DNA from 2 places in the Variovorax sp. V213 genome. Region 1 is predicted to be linked to the other one. Evidence: predicted binding sites of a transcription regulator. Region 1 holds the regulator's gene; the other holds the start of a gene.
What was found. The regulator NrdR, encoded in region 1, represses ribonucleotide reductase genes. The targets are predictions, from matches to a motif close to CACNANATNTNGTG.

Region 2: ACAM55_RS20270 (ribonucleoside-diphosphate reductase subunit alpha) is a predicted target of NrdR. The motif match lies at 5,568-5,581, and genes of this name have one in related genera.

Annotation. Positions count from the first base shown of each region.
Region 1 is NZ_AP028664.1:2,000,017-2,007,665, forward strand. Features, by position in the region: gene ACAM55_RS09535 (pilus assembly protein) at 1-2,648, shown strand, start outside; gene ACAM55_RS09540 (type IV pilin protein) at 2,645-3,070, shown strand; gene ACAM55_RS09545 (GspH/FimT family pseudopilin) at 3,091-3,627, shown strand; gene nrdR (transcriptional regulator NrdR) at 3,674-4,117, opposite strand; gene glyA (serine hydroxymethyltransferase) at 4,137-5,381, opposite strand; ZMP/ZTP riboswitch at 5,423-5,547, opposite strand; gene ACAM55_RS09560 (transglycosylase SLT domain-containing protein) at 5,589-6,434, opposite strand; gene ACAM55_RS09565 (DUF748 domain-containing protein) at 7,029-7,649, shown strand, end outside.
Region 2 is NZ_AP028664.1:4,259,955-4,267,603, forward strand. Features, by position in the region: gene ffh (signal recognition particle protein) at 1-166, opposite strand, end outside; gene ACAM55_RS20245 (inner membrane protein YpjD) at 354-1,163, shown strand; gene ACAM55_RS20250 (PP0621 family protein) at 1,160-1,420, shown strand; gene ACAM55_RS20255 (nitrogen regulation protein NR(II)) at 1,437-3,134, shown strand; gene ACAM55_RS20260 (sigma-54-dependent transcriptional regulator) at 3,160-4,710, shown strand; gene ampD (1,6-anhydro-N-acetylmuramyl-L-alanine amidase AmpD) at 4,697-5,314, shown strand; gene ACAM55_RS20270 (ribonucleoside-diphosphate reductase subunit alpha) at 5,665-7,649, shown strand, end outside.

The DNA of each region.
Region 1 (7,649 bases):
TGCCAGGCATGTCTGGCGGCGGCCGCGGCTTCAGCAGCGCGTCGTTCGAGCCGGACACCTCCTACTGGACCCGCCTTGTCGGTGCATTCGAAAACCGCGAATCGCTTTCCTACACGCATCCTTCGGGCAAGACCGGCCTTGCCACCACCGGCAACCGGGGGCTTCCGGCCTTCAACTACAAGGGCGGCGCGCAACTGACCTCGGGCGCCATCGCCGGCGCGGAAACTGGCGCAGACAGGGGCTCGTTCGGCATGGCGGGTCTGGCCTACTGGGCCAATACGCAGAAGATCCGCGCCGATTTTGCCGGGGCGCGAGTCCAGACCTTCGGCATCGATCTGGACGCGGGCGGGCAGGGCGCCGTTCGGCAGGGCCAGCGCGGCAGCGCCCTGTACCTCGCATCGAAATACGGCGGCTTCGTGGACAGCAACAACGACGGCAATCCGTTCCTCGCATCGGGCGGCGGTGGCCGGGCGGACGTGGCCAGCAATGCCGAATGGGCCGAAGGCATCGACGACGACGGCCAGCCGAAGCCGTCCAACTACTTCCTGGCCGGCGAGCCGCAGCAGCTCCTGGCCGCGATCCGGCGCGTATTCCGGTCGGCGGCGGCGCCATCGGGCGGAAGCACGGCGGACGCGGCCATTTCGTCGAACCGCATCGGGGCCGCGGGCAGCAGTCTTTATGTGGCCCGGTTCGGCGGGCGCAGGTGGTCGGGAACGTTGCTGGCGTATTCACTGGCCTACGACGCAGGCTCGGGCACCGTTCGCCAGGCCGAGGAACCCAGCTGGGACGCGGGCGCCTTGCTGACCGGCGATGCATCGGCCCAACCCGCAGTGCCTGCGCGCGAGCCGGCGGACCGGCACATCTTCACCCTCTCGGCTGCCGGCGTCGGCACGCCTTTTCAGTGGAACGCACTGGACAAGTCGCTGCAAAGCGCTTTGAACGCCGAGCCCTATGCCGTGCCAGCGGCATCCGATGGCCTGGGCCCCGAGCGGCTGGCCTACCTGCGCGGCGACCGGCGCAAGGAGCTGTCAGCGTCCGGTGGCACGTTCCGTGTGCGCGATTCGGTGATGGGCGACGTTGCCAATTCGAACCCGCTCTTCGTCGGCCATCCGAGCCCGAACGTGCGAGGTGCCGAGTACCAACAGTTTCTCGATGCTCACAAGGGAAGGCCGCAGGCCGTGTACGTCGGCGCCAACGACGGCATGCTGCATGCATTCTCGGCCGCCACGGGCCACGAGCTTTTCGCCTATGTTCCCCGCGCGGTGTCGTCGAAGCTGGCCGGCTACACCTCGCCCAACTATGCGCATCAGGCCTATGTCGACGGCTCGGCCGCGGCGGCAGAGGCGCAGATGGCCGGCGGTGCGTGGAAGACGGTGCTGGTCTCCGGCACGGGGGCCGGGGCCACCGGCGTTTTTGCGCTCGACATTTCCGACCCCGCCGCCTTTTCAGCGGACAAGGTCTTGTGGGAGTTCACCGGTGCGGACGACGGCGATATGGGCCATGTGCTCCAGGCGCCACGCATCATGAAGTTCCGCCTCTCGGCAGCGACTCGCACCCAGCCCGCGGCCTATGCGTGGTTCGCGGTCGTTGCGTCCGGGTTCAACAACGCCAATGCGGACCGGCGCGCCGCGCTGTTCCTGCTCTCGCTCGACAAACCGGCCGGCGCAGCATGGAAGCGGGGCCTCAATTATCACAAGGTCGTGCTGCCCGCACCGGCCGACAACGCGCTCGTGAATGCCTTGGGCACGCCCGGCGACTTTGCCGCGGCGGACGGCTGGGCGCGCTGGCTGTACGCTGGCGACACGCAGGGCAACCTGTGGAAGTTCGACTTCACGGGCAATGCGCCGTGGAGCGAAGCCAACGCACTCGGGCTGGGTGGCCTTCCGTTGATGGTGGCGACATCGGGCGGCACAGATGCGAAGCGCCAGCCCATCACCGTAGCGCCCGAAGTCGGGGCCGGGCCGAACGGCGGTGCCATCGTGCTGTTCGGCACCGGCAAGTTCGTGAGCGCCGACGACATGGGCCGCGCGAACCGCGGCGTGCAGAGCTTGTACGGCGTGTACGACAGCGGCAAGGCGATTCCGGCCGGCGAAACGCGTACGCAACTCCAGGCGCGGCGGGCTGTTGCCGCCGCAGGCCAGTCGTTGCCGGCTATCCTGGGCGAGCCCTTCGTCTATGGCACCGCCACCGGCAGCGCCGTGAGCCGCCGCGGCTGGTATTTCGATTTTCCGGGCGCGCTGGAACTGGGCGAGCGGCAGGTCTCGCGGTTGACGCTGAGCGACGGCTATCTGTTCTTCAACACGCTGATACCGAATGCCGAGGCATGCAGCGCCAACGGTGGCGGCCGAAGCTGCGCGGTCAATGCGATGACCGGCCTGTCGCAAGGCGGAACCTGCGTCCTTTCGAGCGTCGGGCTGCTGTCGTCGCCTCTTCTGGTCGAACTGGGCGAGGGCGCCTACACGGCCACCGATGCGTTCGGACGCCGAACGGAAACGAAGAAGCTTTCCGTCGTCAACGTCGGTGTTCCCGGTGGCTCGGGTGCGCCTCGCATGTCCATCGCGCGGCCTGTGGAGGGCGGCCAGGTCTCCCGGGTGTCCGGGCGCCTGAACTGGCGCCAGATTGCAGATTACCGGGGTGCGAAACCATGAAGGCAGTGCAACGCGGTGCCGGGCGCAGCTGCGGCTTCACCTTGATCGAAGCGATGATCGTGCTTGCGATCGTCGCCATCCTGGCCGCAATCTCCTACCCGTCGTACCTGGACTTCGTGCGCAAAGGCTGGCGCACCGAGGCGCGGTCGGCCCTGGTGCAGCAGATGCAGCAGCAGGAGCGCAACTACACCTTGAGCGGACAGTACAGGCGCTACGAAGGCGGCTCCGGGGAGGGCGGCGCAGGCGGCAAATACCTCGTCCAGAGCGGCAATTGCGAGGGGCAGGACACCATCGACCGCTGCATCAGGCTGACCGCAACCCCCAGGCCGGGCCTCTCCGATCCGGAGGTCGGGACGCTCTGGATCGACAGCACGGGCGACAAGGGCTGCGACGGCACTGCGGGCGGGCGGTGCTGGCAATGAGAGCGGGTGGCCGCGGGCGAGTGCTCGCGCCGCAGGGCGGCTTCACGCTGGTGGAATTGATGGCAGTCATTGCGATCGTCGCGATCCTGGGCTCCCTCGGTGTCCCCGCATTTCGCGATCTGCTGCTCCACCAGCGCCTTGCGGCCGCGTCCAACGGCTTCGTCGCGGCGCTGAATTTCGCCCGGACCGAGGCTATTCAACGTTCGCAGCGGGTCCACGTCGTGGCGCTGAATGGAAACGACTGGTCGAGCGGATGGGCCGTGCGGTCGGGATCCGACGCCGTGCCCCAAACTTTGCGCAAGTTCGAAAAGCTGCCGGCCGGAATCAGCGTCGACGCGGCGCTGGGGGACGGATTCGTGCAGGGGCTGGACTACGACAGCAACGGCTTCTCTCGCCGGGCGGGCAGCTCGGGTTTCGGCGCCGGGTGCCTGACCCTGAAGGCGGAGTCGGGCCGCAGGGCGTCGATCGTGGTGTCGGCGTCGGGCCGAGCCAGGGTCTGCAACCCCGAAGTCAAGGGGGATTGCGGAAGCGGCGCTTGTGGCAAGGACAGCCAGTGAATGGCTGAATTGAACCGCCGAACGAACCCACCGCGAGCGTGTGTGCTCAGATGTCCCGCAGCAGCTGCCTGAACTCGTCCACGTCTTCGAAGCTCCGGTATACGGAGGCAAAGCGCACGTAGGCCACCTTGTCGAGCTTCTTGAGCTCGCGCATCACGAGTTCGCCGACCTTGGTCGAATCGATTTCGCGCAAGCCGCTGGCGAGCAGCTTCTGCTCGATGCGCAGCAATGCGTTGTCGATCTGCTCGATGCTCACCGGCCGCTTGCGCAGCGCCAGCATCATCGAGGCGCGAACCTTGCCCGATTCGAAGTCGGCGCGGCTGCCGTCCTTCTTGACGACGACCGGAAAGTTGACGTCCGGCCGCTCATAGGTGGTAAAGCGCTTGTCGCAGGCGCTGCACTGGCGGCGCCTGCGCACGAAGTCGGCGTCTTCCGATACGCGGGTCTCGACGACCTGCGTTTCGAGATGACCGCAAAAAGGGCATTTCATGCGGCCACGTCTTCCTGGATCAGCGGTAGACCGGGAACCGGCTTGTCAGCGCATGGACCTTGGCGCGAACCGCATCGATGTTGGCGGCGTCGCGCGGGTTCTCCAGCACGTCGGCGATCAGGTTCGCGGTGATGCGGGCTTCTTCGTCCTTGAAGCCGCGCGTGGTCATGGCGGGGGTGCCGATGCGCACGCCGCTCGTCACCATCGGCTTTTCAGGGTCGTTGGGAATCGCGTTCTTGTTGATCGTCATGTGGGCACTGCCCAGCACGGCTTCGGCTTCCTTGCCGGTGATGCCCTTGGCGCGCAGGTCGACCAGCATGACGTGGCTTTCGGTGCGGCCGCTCACGATGCGCAGGCCGCGCTCGGTGAGGGTGTCCGCCACGATCTGGGCGTTCTTCACCACCTGCTGCTGGTAGGCCTTGAACTCGGGCGTCATGGCTTCCTTGAACGCGACGGCCTTGGCGGCGATCACGTGCATCAGCGGGCCGCCTTGCAGGCCCGGGAAGATGGCGCTGTTGATGGCCTTCTCGTGCTGCGACTTCATCAGGATGATGCCGCCGCGCGGACCGCGCAGGCTCTTGTGGGTGGTGGACGTCACCACGTCGGCGTGCGGCACAGGGTTGGGATACACGCCCGCGGCCACCAGGCCCGCATAGTGGGCGATGTCGACCATGAAGATAGCGCCCACGTCCTTGGCCACCTTGGCGAAGCGCTCGAAGTCGATGCGCAGCGAATAGGCCGAGGCGCCCGCGATGATGAGCTTGGGCATGTGCTCGTGCGCCTTGCGCTCCATCGCGTCGTAGTCGATGGCTTCGTTGGCGTCCAGGCCGTAGCTCACCACGTTGAACCACTTGCCGCTCATGTTGAGGGGCATGCCGTGGGTCAGGTGGCCGCCTTCGGCCAGGCTCATGCCCATGATGGTGTCGCCGGGCTTCAGGAAGGCGAGCATCACGGCTTCGTTGGCCGAGGCGCCGCAATGCGGCTGCACGTTGGCGGCGTCGGCGCCGAAGATCTGCTTGATGCGGTCGATGGCGAGCTGCTCGGCCACGTCGACGTGTTCGCAGCCGCCGTAGTAGCGCTTGCCGGGGTAGCCTTCGGCGTACTTGTTGGTGAGCTGCGAGCCCTGGGCGGCCATGACGGCCGGCGAGGCGTAGTTTTCGCTCGCGATCAGCTCGATGTGGTGTTCCTGGCGCGCGTTTTCGGCCTGGATGGCAGCCCAGATTTCGGGGTCGGTCTGTTCGACCAGGATATTGCGGTGGTACATGGCAGTCCTTTGAAGACGAGGTCCTTGTTCTTCAACCAAACAAGGGCTGCCCAGGCGAACGGCTGAACGCCTGTATGGATGCCAGGCGGCACGCTTCCCAGTGGTATTCCACGTCAGCGCGGGGCACCGAGGGGTGCTGCGCCTATCGCCAGTCGCGTACGGGGTGAAGTGTAGCGCACCCCACGCTTTTGACCATCGCCGAGGGGCTCAGGAAACTTCCGAAAGCAGGGCCACCTTCTGCGGGTCGGCGGCCGGCTCGGAGGCCTGTTGCCGCTTCGGGGGCGTCGCAACGGGAATCGGCTGCGCGCGCACGATCGGCGCCGTCGTGGGCGGATTGCGGCCATTGGCCACCTGCAGCAACCGTTCGTGCTCGGCGAGCACCTTGGATGCGTAGCCGCCGTCGTCTTCGAGGTTGGCGGCACCCACGTAGTAACGCAGCCCGCCTTCGAGCGATCCGGCGCGGGCAATGCATTCCTGCAGGACCTTCACGCCAACGCGCATGTTGGTCACCGGGTCGAAGGCGGTGAGCGTGCCGCCCGCGCTTTCGTACTTGTCGCCGTGCACGCGTGTCATGACCTGCATCAGGCCCTGGGCGCCCACCTGGCTCTGGGCAAATGGGTTGAAGCTCGATTCGACGGCCATGATGGCGAGGATCAGCGTCGGGTCGAGCTTGGTGCGCTTGCCGAGTTGATAGGCCTCGGCGACCAGCACGCTCAGCGGTTCGGCCGCCACGCGGTACTTCTTGCTGAGCCAATAGGCCACGGCGGCCTGCTGCTTGGGCAGGTCGCCGGGGCTTGCGGCCGTGGTGCGCACGATGGCGGTCGGCTCGAGGTCAGTGGCTTCCGGTGCCGGCTTGCGCGATTGCAGCCAGCCCATCAGTTGCTCCTCACCGGTCTGTCGCAGGTCCGGGCGTGCCACGAGGGCGAGGGCCGCGAACACGATGGCCAGGCCGACCAGTGCAAACCCGTTGTGGGTGATTTCAAAAAAGCCGTCTGCCACATCGGACGCAAAGGTCCTCAGCCCGCGGGCCGTGGCATCAAACGCCTTGTTCATCGCTCTTCCTTTCTGTGCGGCACCTGTTCGCAACGCTGGAAGGCGGTGGATGAAGGCTGCGGCGCTTGGATTGGTACGAATCAGGCTCCGCGCATGGAGGTGTAGGGGTAGGAGCGCGGCGACCTGATCAAGCCGGGGGAATTCGGCGGCGGATTCAGGAGGCCCCTGCTGGGTCTGGGCAGCCAGGGGCAGGCCGGATTCTAGCGTGGCTAAATACCCGGTCAAGCATAAGAAGCCTTGTTCTTATGCAATTACATATTTAAACAGATTGTTCCCATTGAGCAGGCCTACCCAAGGGTAATCCCTTGGTGGATGGGATTGCAATGCAGGGGAGGGGCGCCTAATCTGGACACGCCTGAGTGATCAGGCGTGTTCCGAAGTCAGGTAGCCCGAGGTGCAAGTCGAAGGCTCGAATGACAGAGGACCCACGGCGGCAATCTCTTGCTGCCAGCACGGCAGGAACCATTGACTTCCGGTCGCGCGAATCGATGGCATGGGTCTTAGGCCCGCCATCAAGCCCGGTAATGAGACATTCGTCTGATTGCCGGGCTTTCTTGTTTCTGCCTTGTTCTTTCTTTGCGGCACACTCCCTCGATGGATGCAGCTTCGCTCAAACAAAACAAATGGGTGCGACGTGGGATCGTCGCGGTGCTTGCTCTTCTGGCGCTCTGGATCGTGGCCTGGCTGGCGGTACCGCCGATCGCCAAGAGCCAGCTTCAGAAGATCGCGAGCGAGAAGCTCGGTCGGCAGGTCACGGTCGGCAAGATCGACTTCAAGCCCTGGACCCTCGAACTTGCGCTGGACGACCTGCGCATTGCCACGGCCGACGGCAGCCGACCCCAGGTGGCCGTCAAGCGAATCTATGCCGACGCCGAACTGCAATCGCTCGCCCGCCTGGCGCCGGTGATCGACGCCGTCACCATCGAATCGCCGGCCATCCTGCTCACGCACCTTGCCGACGGCAAGTACGACATCGACGACATCCTGGCCAAGCTGGCTGCCGTTCCGCCGTCCGACCCCAATGCGGAGCCGGCGCGCTTCGCGATCTACAACATCTCGATCAAGAACGGCGCGGTCGACTTCGATGACCAGACGGTCAAGCGCAAGCACGAGCTGCGCGATTTCGTGCTCAACGTGCCCTTCCTGAGCAACCTCGCCTCCAAGCGCGACGTCAACACCGAGCCCAAGCTCGCGTTCGCGCTCAACGGCAGCAAG
Region 2 (7,649 bases), 2.3 Mb from region 1:
TGACGCGCGCCACGAAGTCGCGCACCACGGGCAGCGCGACGTCGGCCTCGAGCAGCGCCATGCGCACTTCGCGCAGCATGTCCTGCACGTTGCTTTCGGTGATGCGCGCCTGGCCGCTCATCGTCTTGACGAGGCGGGAAAACTTTTCTGTAAGGGCGGTGGCCATGAAAGGGATGCCTTGCTGCCCGCCGCGGCGGGTCATTGGAAAGTCGAGAACTGGAGATCGGCCGCTTACTGCCCCTTCGCGAAACACCCATGGACGGCTCGGCCGGTTCCCGGGTGTCGCCCCTGACGGGAGGATGGCGCCGCGACACGGGGAAAGTGCGCACGCCTGGGGGAGATAAACTCTAGCGATGATTTTAGCGATCCCCTCCCCACTCGCGGTGGCGCTGGGCATCGCCACCGCGGCTGCCTATGGGTTTGCCGCTGCCGCAGGTGCCCGGCTGAGCCGAAAAACCACCCAATGGGCCCTCGGGCTGGCGTGGCTGCTGCATGCCGCGGTGCTGGGCCACGGCCTGGTCGGCAGCCAGCCCCGCTTCGGCTTTGCGCCCGCGCTCTCCGTGACCGCCTGGCTGGTGCTCACCGTCTATGCGATCGAAAGCAGCATGTACCCGCAGATGAAGGTCCGCCGCGTGCTGGCCTGGCTGGGGGCGGCGGCCGTATTGCTCGGCGTACTGTTTCCGGGCACGCCGCTGCACGTCTCGGCATCGCCCTGGCTGCCGCTGCACCTTGCGCTCGGCATCGCGTCCTATGGCTTGTTCGGCGCGGCGGTGGTCCATGCCTGGCTGATCACCCGGGCCGAGAAGCAGATCCGCCTGGCCACCGAACCCCAGGCCGGCCTGCCGCTGCTCACGCTCGAGCGGCTCACCTTCCGCTTCGTGATGGCCGGCTTCGTGCTGCTCTCCGCCACGCTCCTCGCAGGACTGCTGTTCAGCGAAACGCTGTATGGCGCGACGTTCCGCGGCTGGAAGTGGGACCACAAGACCGTGTTCTCGGTGCTCGCCTGGATCAGTTTCGCGGTGCTGCTGATCGGCCGCGTCCGCTTCGGCTGGCGCGGCCGCACGGCGCGGCGCGTGCTCTACGCCGGCTCCGTCCTGTTGCTGCTGGCTTACGTGGGCTCGCGCTTCGTGCTCGAAGTGGTGCTGGCGCGCGGCACGCCATGAAATATCTTCTTGTTCTCGCGGTGCTCTGGGTGGCCATCTGGCTCTGGCGCAAGAACCGCCGGGAGGAAATGCGCGAGGCCCAGCGCGAGCAGGCGGCGGCCCGCGCCCAGCGGCCGCCCGCCGCGCCGGCGGCTCCGCAGGCCATGCTGCGCTGTGCCCATTGCGGCTTGCACCTGCCCGCGAGCGATGCGATCGGGGGTCCAGGCGACGCGGTCTATTGCAGTGCGGCGCACCGCCAGGCCGCCGAGCGCGGCTGAACGGACGCCGCGCTCCATGAGCTCTTCCCTCTGGCCGCGAGGCGAGGCCGCCACCGACTGGGACTTGCTCGAGCCGGGGCATAACGAGAGCGCCGCGCTGCTGCGCTTGTGGCGCGGCTTCATGGCGGCGCGCTGCTTCGTTGCGGTGGTGCTCGTGCTGTTGCAGGGCGTGGCACTGGCGCTCGGCCAGACGATGCAGCCGCTGGCCATTGCGCTTTCGGCCGGTTACCTCATCGCCACCTGGCTGGGCGCCCGCTACGCGCATTTCACGCCGCCGATCCGGGGCTTCGCGGCCCTGTGGTTCATCACCATCGGCATCGACCTCGGCACCTTCACCGCGCTCCAGGTGCTCCAGGGCGGCAACATCAACTACACGCCGCTGTTCGCGCTGCCGGTGCTCCTGAGCGCGGTGCTCGGCACGGTGACCGTGGGCCTGGGCACCACGGCCACGGTCACCCTGCTGCTGCTGGCCGACGCGGGCTGGCACTGGCTGCAGCAGCCCGGCGACTCCTCCACCCGCTTCGTGCAGGCGGCGCTCACCGGCACCGGCCTTTTCGTCGTGGCCCTGCTGGCGCACGAGCTGGCGCGCCGGCTCGCGCGCGAAGAAGAAACCGCGCTGCGCAACCGCAGCAGCGCGCAGATGCAGGCGCAGGTCAACGACCTGGTGATCGAGACACTGAGCGAAGGCGTGCTGGTGATCGACGCCGAGGGAATGGTGCATGCGGCCAATCCGGCGGCCGACGCCATCCTCGGACAAGGCCTGGCCCGGCTCGCCCTCCCGTTTGCACTGCATGCGCAGCCGGCCTGGCATGCACTGGCGGCGCTGGCACGCCAGACCTTTGCGCGCCGCGCTCCCCAAAGCGAGGAAATCCCCGTGGCGCAAGCGCGCGGCGCCGCGCGCGAAGTGCGGGTGCGCACGCGGCTCACGCCCACCAGCGACCAGCGCGTCGACAGCCTCTGCGTGATGTTCCTGCAAGACCTGCGCGAACTGGAGGCCCGCATCCGTACCGAAAAGCTCGCCGCGATGGGCCGTATGTCGGCGGCGGTGGCGCATGAAATCCGCAATCCGCTGGCCGCGATCACGCAGGCCAGCGCCCTGCTCAATGAAGACCTCACCGATCCCGCACACCGCAAGTTGACCAGCATGGTCCAGCACAACGCGCAGCGGCTGGCCCGCATCGTGGACGACGTGCTCGATGTTTCGCGCGCGCGCCAGCAGCGCGTGCTCTCGCTCGGCGAGCAGGTCGCGCTCGACCCCGCGGTGCGTGCGCTGGCCGAAGAATGGGTGCGCCAGACGCACCGCCAGGGCGTGCTGATCACGCTCGATGCCGCCGACAGCGAAGTGCGCTTCGACGTCGAGCACCTGCGCCGCCTGCTCGTGAACCTGCTGGACAACGCGGCGCGCTACGCCGGCAACCGGGAAGGCTCGATCCAGGTCGTCACCACCATGCAACGCGGCAGCTCCAGCCGGCCGAGCCTGCAGGTGTGGAGCGACGGCGCGCCGCTGGAGCCGGCGGTGCAACGCCATCTGTTCGAACCCTTCTTCTCTTCCGAGAGCCGCTCCAGCGGGCTCGGCCTCTTCCTGTGCCGCGAGTTGTGCCGGCGCCATGGCGCCACCATCGGCTACGAACGGCGTGCGCTCGTCGCGGGCGGACCCGAAGGCAACGAATTCTTCGTCAGCTTTGCGCCAAGCGAAAACCGGCTGACACAATAGCGCCGTGAGCACTCCTCCTCCTTCCCTGCAGCGTCCGGCCAACATCCTGGTCATCGACGACGAACCCGACCTGCGCACCCTGTATGAACTGACATTGCTGCGCGAGGGCTATCGCGTCGAGGCCGCCGGGAGCGTCTCCGAAGCCTGGCAGCACCTCGAGGCCGCGCATTTCGATGCGGTGATCACCGACATGCGGCTGCCCGACGGGCAGGGCATGGAAATCATCCATCGCATCCAGAAGAACCAGCGCAGCGAGCGTTGCGTCGTGATGACGGCCTATGGCTCGGCCGAAAACGCGGTCGAGGCATTGAAGGCCGGCGCGTTCGACTACCTGACCAAGCCGGTCGATCTCAAGCAGTTCCGCGCAGTGGTCGCTTCCGCCGTGCAGGCGCAGCAGGCGCTGCCCACCAAGGCGGCGCGGGCGGCGCCGGCGGAAACGGGCGAACGCACCGATGCGCCCGTCATTCCAGGCAGCGGCGTCGCGTCGCTCCAACGGCTGGTGGGCGACTCGGAGCCGATGCGGCTGGTCAAGTCGCGCATCGCCAAGGTGGCACGCGGCATGGCGCCGGTGCTGGTGCGCGGCGAATCGGGCACCGGCAAGGAACTGGTGGCGCGCGCCGTGCACGCCTGCAGCCAGCGCAGCGAAGGCCCTTTCGTCGCGGTCAACTGCGGCGCCATTCCCGAGAACCTGCTCGAGGCCGAATTCTTCGGCGCCCGCAAGGGCTCCTACACCGGATCGTCGCAAGACCGCGACGGCTACTTCCAGGCCGCGCGCGGCGGCACGCTGTTCCTCGACGAGATCGGCGACCTGCCGCTGGCGATGCAGTCCAAGCTGCTGCGCGCCATCCAGGAGCGCAGCGTGCGCTCGATCGGTTCCACGCAGGAAGACGCGGTCGACGTGCGCATCGTGAGCGCCACGCACAAGGATCTGCATGCCGAAGTCCAGGCCGGCCGCTTCCGGCAGGACCTGTTCTACCGGCTCAACGTGATCGAGATTGCGGTGCCCGCGCTGCGCGACCGGCGCGAAGACCTGCCCGCGCTTTGCGCCGCGCTGCTCGCGCGCATTGCGCAGGACGGCGGGCTGCCGGTGCCCCACCTGTCCGCCGATCTGCTGCGCCGCCTGGCACAGCATCCGCTCGACGGCAACGTGCGCGAACTCGAGAACCTGCTGCATCGCGCCGTGGCGCTCAACGACGGCGACGAGCTGCACCTCGACCTGACGGCGGGAGGACAGCCTGCCGCGGCGCCGGCCGATTCCTCAGGCGCGGCAGCGTCCGCGCCTGCGTTGCCGACTTCTGCGTCGGAGGCCGGCGTCGAATCGCCCGCCGCGCCCGCTCCGGCCGCAAGCGCGGTTGCGGAGTCCAGGCCCGCCGCCCTTCCCTCCGACCTGCAGGCCTACCTCGACCAGCAGGAGCGCGAGATTCTCGTGCGCGCGCTGCGCGAAAGCGGCTTCAACCGCACGGCGGCCGCGGCGCGGCTCGGCATGAGCCTGCGCCAGATCCGCTACCGCATCGCGCGGCTGGGCATCACCACGCCCAACGGCGACGAAGGTGCCACCAGCCATGCCGACGACTGACGCACCGGCCAGCGCGGGCAGCCACGGCGACGGCCTCTGGCACGCCGGCTGGTATCGCTTCGCCAAGGCGCTGCGCTCGCCGAATTTCGGTCCCCGGCCCGCGGGCGCGCAGACCGACCTGATCGTGCTGCATTCGATCAGCCTGCCGCCCGGCGAATACGGCGGCGATGCCGTGCAACAGCTTTTTGCCAACCAGCTCGACTGGGACGCACACCCCTACTTCCAATCCATCCGCGGCCTCGAGGTTTCCTCGCATTTCTATGTGCGGCGCAATGGCGAGCTCTGGCAGTTCGTGAGCTGCGACGACCGTGCCTGGCATGCCGGCGTGTCGGCGTGGCGCGGCCGCCAGAACTGCAACGACGATTCAATCGGCATCGAACTCGAAGGCCTGGAAGGCGAGCGTTTCGAAGAGGCGCAATACGAAACGCTGGCCAGCCTCTGTGCCGCCATCGCGCAGCACTACGCCATTGCCCACATCGCCGGCCACGAGCACATCGCACCGGGCCGCAAGCAGGACCCGGGCGCCGGCTTCGACTGGCAATTGCTGCGCGGACAACTCGGCTGGAACTTGCAAATGTTTCCCGAGCAGGCGATCCCGCGCTAATTTTTTTTATCGCGCGGCGCCCCGCGATGCGCTGTGCTTGAGCCGCCCACGTTTCGCAAATGCCGGCGCGCAGCGTAGCAACCATGCGCCTTGCAGGCCCAAATCGTCCGGCAGGCCACGCCCCATGCGGCCTGCGCGACCATAGGCCAGTATTCACGCGGCACCGATGGCCGTATGCCGAATCCTAGAGAAATACCCGTAGGGGTTAAACTTCTGCAAAACACTACCTGTAGTGGCTTGTAGACCCTCGGCACCCTAGATATAGTGTCCTCCGTCCGGTCAACAACGCCGGCGCAACGCCCAGCCAAGGCGCTGCCATCCAACAAGAATTGCCAACCGAGAGGAAGCGAATGCAAACTGCCCTGAACACCCCATCGACCCCGCGTGCCGTTCCCTCCACGCCGTCCCAGCAACGCGACGCCGCGGGCCCCACCACCGCCCAGAACCTCGCGCACTACCAGATCATTCGCCGCAACGGCGCCGTGGTTCCCTTCGAACCCAACAAGATCGCCATCGCGATGATGAAAGCCTTCCTGGCGGTGCACGGCACCCAGGGCGCGGCTTCGGCCAGCGTGCGCGAAACGGTCGACACCCTCACGCAAGGCGTGATCCGCGCCATGGTCCGCTCGCGTCCGGGCGGCGGCACCTTCCACATCGAAGACGTGCAAGACCAGGTCGAACTCGGCCTGATGCGCGGCGGCCACCACGAAATCGCGCGCGCCTACGTGCTGTACCGCGAACGCCGCACGCAGGAGCGCTCCAAGCAAGGCGCGCAGGAAGCGCAGGCCACGCCGCTGCTGCACGTGCTGGACGGCGGCGAACGCGTCGCGCTCGACCTGAACGAACTCAAGGGCCTGATCGAATCGGCCTGCGAGGGCCTCGGCGACGGCATCACCGCCGCACCGATCGTCGCCGAGACGATGCGCAACCTGTATGACGGCGTGCCGCTCGACGAGGTCTACAAGGCCTCGATCCTGGCCGCCCGCACGCTCATCGAGAAGGATCCCGACTACACCTTCGCGACCGCCCGCCTGCTGCTGCACACGATCTTCAAGGAAATCATCGGCCGCGAAGTCATGCCCGCCGAGCGTGCGCAGACCTACGCCGACTACTTCCCGCAGTTCATCAAGAAGGGCGTCGAGAACGAGCTGCTCGACGAGAAGCTGCTGCAGTACGACCTGCCCCGCCTGGGCGCTGCGCTCAAGGCCGAGCGCGACAACCAGTTCGACTACCTCGGCCTGCAGACGCTGTACGACCGCTACTTCCTGCACGTGCGCAAGAACCGCATCGAGCTGCCGCAGGCCTTCTTCATGCGCGTGGCCATGGGCCTCTCGCTGAATGAAATCGACCGCGAAGCCCGCGCCATCGAGTTCTACGAAGTGCTGTCGTCCTTCGACTTCATGTCGAGCACGCCCACGCTGTTCAACGCCGGTACGCTGCGTTCGCAGCTGTCCAGCTGCTACCTGACCACCGTGCCGGACGACCTGGACGGCATCTACGAGTCAATCAAGGAAAACGCGCTGCTGTCGAAATTCGCCGGCGGCCTGGGCAACGACTGGACCCGCGTGCGCGCGCTCGGCAGCCACATCAAGGGCACCAACGGCGAATCGCAGGGCGTGGTGCCGTTCCTGAAGGTGGTGAACGACACGGCCGTGGCGGTGAACCAGGGCGGCAAGCGCAAGGGCGCGGTCTGCACCTACCTCGAAACCTGGCACCTCGACATCGAGGAATTCCTGGAGCTGCGCAAGAACACCGGCGACGACCGCCGCCGCACGCACGACATGAACACGGCCAACTGGATCCCCGACCTGTTCATGCGCCGCGTGATGGAAAAGGGCACCTGGACGCTGTTCTCGCCCTCGAACGTGCCCGACCTGCACGACCTGTTCGGCGCCGACTTCGAGAAGGCCTACGTGGCCTATGAAGAAAAGGCCGCGCGCGGCGAGATCAAGCCCGCGCGCACCATCCAGGCGTCGGACCTGTGGCGCAAGATGCTCACGATGCTGTTCGAGACCGGCCATCCGTGGATCACCTTCAAGGATGCCTGCAACGTGCGCTCGCCGCAGCAGCACGCCGGCGTGGTTCACTCGTCGAACCTGTGCACCGAGATCACGCTGAACACCAGCGACACCGAAACCGCCGTCTGCAACCTGGGGTCCGTGAACCTGCTGCAGCACCTGAAGGACGGCAAGGTCGACCACGACAAGCTCAAGAAGACCATCGCCACCGCGATGCGCATGCTCGACAACGTGATCGACATCAACTACTACGCCGTGAAGAAGGCGCGCGACTCGAACCTGCGCCACCGGCCGGTCGGCCTGGGCCTGATGGGCTT